DNA from 2 places in the Bacillus sp. Pc3 genome. Region 1 is predicted to be linked to the other one. Evidence: predicted binding sites of a transcription regulator. Region 1 holds the regulator's gene; the other holds the start of a gene.
The links. The regulator LexA, encoded in region 1, represses DNA repair genes until DNA is damaged. The targets are predictions, from matches to a motif close to CGAACATATGTTCG.
Positions count from the first base shown of each region.

Region 1 (3,782 bases):
TTTTCAGGGGTGACATCGTTGCCTTCCGGATCAATCACTTTTACGCTCTTTAACGTATTTTTCATTGAGGAGCGGAATCCTTTCAAATACTCCTGGCGAAGCTTTTGCTGTTCAGCTTTTTCCTCATCCGTTATCGTGTTTGATTTAGCTTTTTGAGCCAATTCGTTAATTCTTGCGATTTTTTCTTTAGAAATCATAATAAGCTCCTTTGGTGCGTGTTGATTATATACTACTAAAACGCAGTCTTTTTTACAACTGATGCGCGTCAGCTGCCTTCTGTGTCTGCGGTATATTCCTGAAACCGCCGGTGAACCGTGGCTTTGGACACATCGTAGCCGAATCCCCTTAAGGTCGCTGCGATTTCTGCAAAGGTAAGCTTGTTGGCTCTCAGCCTGATAATTTCCGAAACCGGAACCTCTTTTTTTTCTTTTCCGCTGTTTTCATGTCTGTTTTTCAGATTCCGTTCAGGTTTGTAGCCGTTTTTCACGGCTCTTTTCATTCCCCGCCGGATTTTCATATTGTGAATTTTCCTTTGATATTCCTCAACAATACTGACGATTTCGAGTACCATCGAATCAGCTTCGGAAAGCTCCAGTTCACCTTTATGAGCCGTCGTATATATTTTTACGTTCTCCCTGTAAATGCAATGCAAAAGCGCAATCTTGGCGTTTCCTCTTCCTAATCTCGTTTCGTCCTGCACCAATATCGCGTCAATATGTGATTTTTTAATTTCATCAAGCATTTCAAATACTCCGTCGCGATCCATTTCGTAACCGCTGGCTTTCTCAGAAATGACTTTCACGACTTCCATGCCGTTTGCAGCAGCGATCTCACTGAGCTCCTCTTCCTGTCTTTTTAATGACGTTTGCTGCTGTTCTTTGTTTGTGCTTACGCGGGCATAAATGAGTGCCTTCATTTCTCTCTTTCCTCTCTAATTGACAATGGCCAGCTGATATACGGCCGGATGCTTTTTCTTAACCGGAAGAATAAGTTCGTCTCCGGGCTTTATATCAGCAGTTTGGAGATGATTATTCTCCGTCACCCACTCAATGAAATCTTCTTTATTAATGTGTTTCTTTTCTGCTACATGATCCGCAAGTGACCAGAGTGTATCGCCGTCCTGAACCTTTATTTTAACATATTGGCTGAGGGACTGATCATTTCCCGCACATGAGACAAGTAAAATAGCGGCACTTAAAATCGCAGTAAACAGCCCTACAAATATAATAGATTCTTTCGCCATGTAAACAACCTCCGATAAGAATGTTTGTTCGCTTTTTATACCTTTCAGTATATACGAACAAACGTTTCTGTCAATCGTTTTTTTCGAACCTATGTTTGTACTGTCAGGAAAATCATGCTATAATCTACTTAAAATCGACGTTTTGAGGTGCGAAATATGACGAAGCTATCAAAAAGGCAGCTTGATATCCTGCGTTTTATTAAAGAAGAGGTAAAAACGAAAGGATATCCGCCTTCTGTAAGAGAGATAGGAGAAGCAGTAGGACTGGCTTCCAGTTCAACCGTGCACGGCCATTTGGCGCGGCTGGAGACAAAAGGCCTGATCAGACGGGACCCAACTAAACCGAGGGCGATTGAGGTATTGGATGAAGAAGAAGTCCACATTCCGAAAAGCCAGGTCGTAAACGTTCCGGTCATCGGGAAAGTGACGGCGGGTATTCCGATTACGGCTGTTGAAAATATCGACGAGTATTTTCCGCTTCCTGACCGGATGGTTCCTCCGGGCGAACATGTCTTTATGTTAGAAATCATGGGAGAAAGTATGATCGACGCCGGTATTTTTGACAAAGATTACGTCATTGTCAAACAGCAGAACACGGCCAATAACGGAGAAATCGTCGTAGCTATGACCGAAGATGATGAAGCGACGGTCAAGCGCTTCTATAAAGAAGACAATTATGTGCGGCTGCAGCCGGAAAATCCGACGATGGAGCCGATTATCCTGCAAAACGTAAGCATTTTGGGGAAAGTTATCGGCGTATTCAGAGCCGTACATTAATTCTATTAAACTTCATTTATTGTAAAAAACCCCTTAAAGAGGGGTTTTTTTTGCATAAAAAAAGCAGATTCGCCCTGGCTTAAGAAACGAATCTGCTAAGGAGGAAAAACTTACATTCTTATTATCCGACATCACACTTTTGAAGTCAACTAATAATGTTTCCTTAGAGAAACTTTTCATTCATTTTTTAACTTTGTATATTTGTGCGTGATGAATTTACTTTTATTTATGTTTCCTTTGGGCGGATGCATAAAAATTTATCTATGAAAATTTAGTACATAGTGTAATAAGTTATATTTAAATATAAAAAAACCCGCTGCCTTTAGCGAGTATCTATTTTCAATCAAAATGATAATATTCTACACCGTAAAACCCTTTAATATAGACGGGGCCACAGACGTTTGAAGAACTTTCAACCAGAATTCTGTATTTGTGATACGGATCAATTGATTTTTTATCCTGGGCACTGAGGTTTAACCAGCTGCCGCTGTAGTTTTTAGAACTTAATGTATAAAAATTCCCGTTCAGCGCCATCCGCTGGAGTTTCATGCTTAAACCGCACGAAGAGTTGTTCATTATGGTGAACTTATATCCTAAAAAGTAATCGTCGGCAGCTACAGCCCCCGGATTTTCAATATGAAACTCTTTTGCATTTCCCTCCAAAGTGAAGCTTGTTTTTGATCCGAATTCAGTGGTAGCCGCTTCAGCTGAGTGTATTCCGCTAAAACATAATAAAAAAACAGCAATACATAACCAGTATTTTTTCATTTGCATCCCCCTTTTTACATATTTTAACTTGTGAATCCTGTGATGTCTATTCACATTTTATTAAAACGTATACTTTATAACCACTATATACCAGTTTAAAAATTTGCGGATTGCTTACAATGAAGACTAAACGAAATAACGAAGGTGGTTCAAATGAAACACGTAATTGCTTTCGCTTCTAAAACGGCGCTCACACTTGCTTTACTGTACATTGTTCTGGATCTTATGTACCAAGTAACCTTTTTAAACGTTCTGTTTATTACAGTGATCTTAAGTTTAATCACTTATTTTGCGGGTGATTGCATGATTCTGCCGAGAACAAGCAATTTCACAGCCGTTGCAGCTGATTTCGGGATTTCATTCATTATATTATGGATATTCCTTATGAACATTGGCGGATTTAATGTCTCGCCTGCCGCGGCATCGGTTATCTCTGCACTTTGCATTTCTGTTTTTGAGGCATTTTTTCACCGGTATTTGCAGCAATATGTACTTCCCGAAGATTATCAGGACACAACAGAGACGGATAGCACGCTATGGAGCTATCAAACCGAGGCGTCTGAAGAATTAGTGCCGGAAAAAGACCCTCAGGAAAAAACATAAAAAGGAGGCAATCGCCTCCTTCTCTTTTTATTTTTGCTTCTGATCGTCCAGCGGCAGCTGCAGCAGTGAGTCTGTGCCTGTCGCTTTCGGTGTTTTTCCGTCCCATTTTTCAATCCATTTATATTTGATCATCTCATCGGACATTGATTTCTTTATGATTTCGTTATAATCAGCGATCCCTTCCGCTTCAATTTTTTTCTTTTTCGCTTCGGCTTCGGCTATTTTAATTTCAGTTTGTGTCCGTTCAAGTTCCTGTGAAGACTTCACCCTTGCATCGATGGCTTCCTGTGTGGCTTTATCCGGCTTCGGTACGCCAAGCGTCAGATCATCAATTAAAAATCCAAGACTCTTCATATCATCAGCAAATCTCTTTTGAACATCGGCAGCGGCT
Region 1 covers NZ_CP010406.1:223,125-226,906, forward strand. Annotated here, with positions in the region: gene SB24_RS00845 (DUF896 domain-containing protein) at 1-197, opposite strand, end outside; gene SB24_RS00850 (YneB family resolvase-like protein) at 266-916, opposite strand; gene yneA (cell division suppressor protein YneA) at 932-1,243, opposite strand; gene lexA (transcriptional repressor LexA) at 1,400-2,020, shown strand; gene SB24_RS00865 (hypothetical protein) at 2,360-2,788, opposite strand; gene SB24_RS00870 (YndM family protein) at 2,942-3,391, shown strand; gene SB24_RS00875 (prohibitin family protein) at 3,419-3,782, opposite strand, start outside.

Region 2 (3,782 bases), 480 kb from region 1:
TAAATATCATGTGATCCTCCCACTCTTCTATCATATTTTCTGTCAGGGCCGGGTTAGGATTTTTATTCCAATTCAGCTGAGAGAATACGATGAAACGGCAGCGTTAACGCATCTTCATCGTTTATGATTTTTAAACGCTTTTCGTCATGCCTCACTTGTTTTACCCAGCCCCAAAAGCGGCGGGGGCCGTGTGCGGAAGCGTAGGTGACCGAAATGGCCCTGTCTTCTTCAATCGACGCCGCAATGATGCGGTTCATGTCGTTCAGTTGCTCTTCGCTCAGTTCCGGAGGCCGGAATTCCCGTTCTTTTCGTTTTTTCGCAAGCAGCTGCTCCCGATGTTCGGGCAGCATCATCCGGCTTGATTCCCACATGACATTATACCCGGGTGTTAATTTGTTCGGATTCATGTATATCACCTCAAATTATTTGTAATGCCCGCCGATTTTTTCAGCCCGGTGAAAGGCTTGGCCGGCCTCTGTCAGTGAAGCGGCATGGAGGAGCGACGCAGGGCCGTACCGCTCATGAATATCATCCAATACTTTGCCGAGACTGATCTTTTTTTCCTGGGCATCGAACAGGCTCAGCTGAACATAATCACAAGGCTCCAGCTGGGAAAGGGAGACGCCGGCGCTGCGGACGGGCTCACCGTTCCAATGCTCTTTGAAGAGCTTGACCGCCGTTTTAAAAATATCCATTCCGAAATTAGTCGGTGACACCAGCTTTCTCTGTCTGTGAAAACCTGAAGGGAATTCAAAATCAGCGCCTCTGATGCTGACCGAAACCGTATGGCCGATGTATTGTTTGAAACGGGCGCGGCGGGCCACTTCTTCGCTTAACTCCAGCAGCACGACTTTGATATCCTCAAAGCGGCTGTAGTCTCTCGGGAGGGTCATGTTATGGCCGATCGCTTTTTGCCGGCTGTGCGTGTTGACGGTGACCGGAGAGGGATCGATGCCGCGGGCTGTCCGCTGAAGCAATTCGCCGTTAATGCCCCAGCGTTTTTTCAGCAATTCGGCGGGGTGTCCGGCAAGCCCGCCGATTGTGCTGATGCCCATCCGTCTTAAATGATGCTCCATCCGTTTTCCGATGCCGAATAATTTTCCGACCGGCAGCGGCCACAGATCCTGCCTGATATTTGACATATCCAATCTGTGGATGCCGGATGCGTTTTTTTTGGCAAAATGGTCGCAAGCCATTTTCGCGAGCGCCTTATTCGGCCCGATGCCGACACGGGCATAAATGCCGAATTCACGCATAATCGCTTGCTGAATGCTTTTGGCAATTGTAAAAGGATCACCGAACAGCCGCCTGCTTCCGGTCACGTCGAGAAACTGCTCATCGATGGAGTAGGGTTCTACAAGATCGGTATACCGTTCAAACAGTTCGGTAATCATGACGGATACATCAATATACCGCTGCATCCGCGGACGGACAATAACGGCATCGGGACATTTGGCCTGCGCTTCCCACAGCCGTTCGGCATTTTTTACGCCGTATCGTTTGGCGAGCGGACAAGCCGCAAGCACGACGCCGCTGCGTCTTTCGGGATCTCCCGAGACAATCACGGGCCGGCTTTTGAGATGAGGCGCTTCCGCTTTTTCCACAGACGCATAAAACGATTGCATATCTACAAGAAGAATATCAGCCATAAAAAAACCTCCGGGAACGTTTGTTCTGTTTTTCATTGTACCCGAACAATGACCACGTTTATACTGGTAAATCATTCCCCGGCTGGAAGACGTGCTGATTTGTTTGCTTGAAAAGAAATCATTTACAATTGCAAACAACCCACATATAATTTTTTATATTCCAATGAGAAGAGCTGACATTCATTTTGCCGGACGAAAAGGAGAGTCAATCGATAATGGATATTCGAACAATTACCTCTGAAGACTATGAAATGGTTACGTCTGTTTTGAATGAATGGTGGGGCGGCAGGCAGATGAAAGACAAACTGCCGCGCTTGTTTTTTGAACATTTTCAGGACACAAGCTTTATCACGTACGGGCCGGAGGGAATGACCGGTTTTTTAATCGGTTTTCAGTCGCAATCAGACCCTGAGACAGCCTACATTCATTTTTCCGGTGTGCATCCGGATTTCAGAAAAATGCAAATTGGAAAACAGCTCTACGACCGATTTATGGAGACGGTGAAGAAAAGGGGCTGCACAAAAGTCAATTGCGTGACGGCGCCTGTCAATAAAGTATCAATCGCTTATCATACAAAATTAGGCTTTGAAGCTGAAAAAGGAACCAAAACCGTAAACGGAATCCCTGTTTTTGCGAATTATGACGGTCCGGGAGAAGACCGGATTCTGTTTGTGAAATATATGTAGAGGGGGATGAATATGGGTTTTTTAGCTGACACGCCCAAACCGCCCTATTATGCGGTCATTTTTTCATCAATAAAGGGAAAATATGATGAGGAATATGAACATACGGCAGAGCGCATGATGAATTTGGCAGGCGGACAGCCGGGCTTTTTAGGCGCGGAAAGCGTTCGGGAGGAAAACGGCTGCGGCATCACGGTTTCCTACTGGGACAGCCTGGAAGCGATTAAAAGGTGGAAAGACCATACGGACCACCAGGCGGCAAAACAAAAAGGAAAAACCGCCTGGTATGAAGCGTACGCGGTCCGCATTACGAAGACGGAGTCACAGCGGATGTTTGCGTCAAAAGGGGCGGAAGATTGATTACATTTTTACAGCATACACAAGAACAGACCGCGCGGGAAATTGCGGCGGTTCAGCGCTGCTCTTATCAAAAAGAAGCAGAGCTGATCGGCTTTTTCGGCATCCCCGCCTTGCATGAAACACCCGATGATATACAGCGGTCACGGGAGACGTTTGCCGGTTTCAAGGAAAAAGATCAGCTTGCAGGCGTCATTTCGTATGAAAAAAAGGGATATGACCTTGTCATATGCAGGCTGACGGTGCACCCGTCCGGCTTTCGAAAAGGAATCGGACGGGCGCTTATTCAATTTGTGATAGACGAGAACCGGGACGCCCAAAAAATAGAGGCGGCTACCGCCAGCCAAAACGTTCCGGCAGTCTCTCTCTATTTAAAAACAGGTTTCACAGAAGCCGGACAGATAGAGACGCCGGAAGGGCTGGCCCTCTCGTTTTTTCATCTTTATCCGAAGAGGAAAGCGGAAGTTGTTCCGTACAAGCCGGAATGGAAAGAAATGTTTGAAAGAGAGAAGGCGGACTTGATCCGAATCTTCGGCCCAGCACTTCATTCTGTCAGACACATCGGCAGCACCTCTATCCCGGGGATGGCCGCCAAACCCGTCATTGATATACTGGCGGAGGTTAAAGATATTTCGGACGCTGACCGATTCAGTCCGCAGCTGGAAGCACTCGGCTATGAGGCGAAAGGGGAAAACGGGCTAGAGGGCCGGCGTTTCTTTCAAAAAGGCGGCAGCAAGCGCACACACCACGTTCACATATACGAAACAGGCCATCCGGACGTGAAGCGTCATCTGCTGTTCCGGGATTTCCTCACCGCAAAGCCTGAAAAAGCGGCTCAATACATGGAACTGAAACGGCACCTCGCTAAGACGTACCCATACGATATGGAAAAATATAGTGAAGGAAAAAATGATTGGATCAAGGCGGCTGAACAAGAGGCAAAGGTCTGGGAGAGCGGGCTGCTGTAAAGAAAGCAGAAACAATGCATACAGCGGCTCGGTATGCTACAATGGCGAAAATGAAAAACGGAGGATCATCTATGCAAATACATGTGACGGATGCGGCGAAACACACACTTCAGCAGGCAATGGAC
Region 2 covers NZ_CP010406.1:3,721,038-3,724,819, forward strand. Annotated here, with positions in the region: gene SB24_RS17800 (YolD-like family protein) at 63-407, opposite strand; gene SB24_RS17805 (DNA polymerase IV) at 423-1,649, opposite strand; gene SB24_RS17810 (GNAT family N-acetyltransferase) at 1,865-2,335, shown strand; gene SB24_RS17815 (antibiotic biosynthesis monooxygenase family protein) at 2,348-2,692, shown strand; partial or broken gene SB24_RS17820 (GNAT family N-acetyltransferase) at 2,689-3,654, shown strand; gene SB24_RS17825 (iron-sulfur cluster biosynthesis family protein) at 3,729-3,782, shown strand, end outside.
Region 2: SB24_RS17805 (DNA polymerase IV) is a predicted target of LexA. The motif match lies at 1,663-1,676, and genes of this name have one in related genera.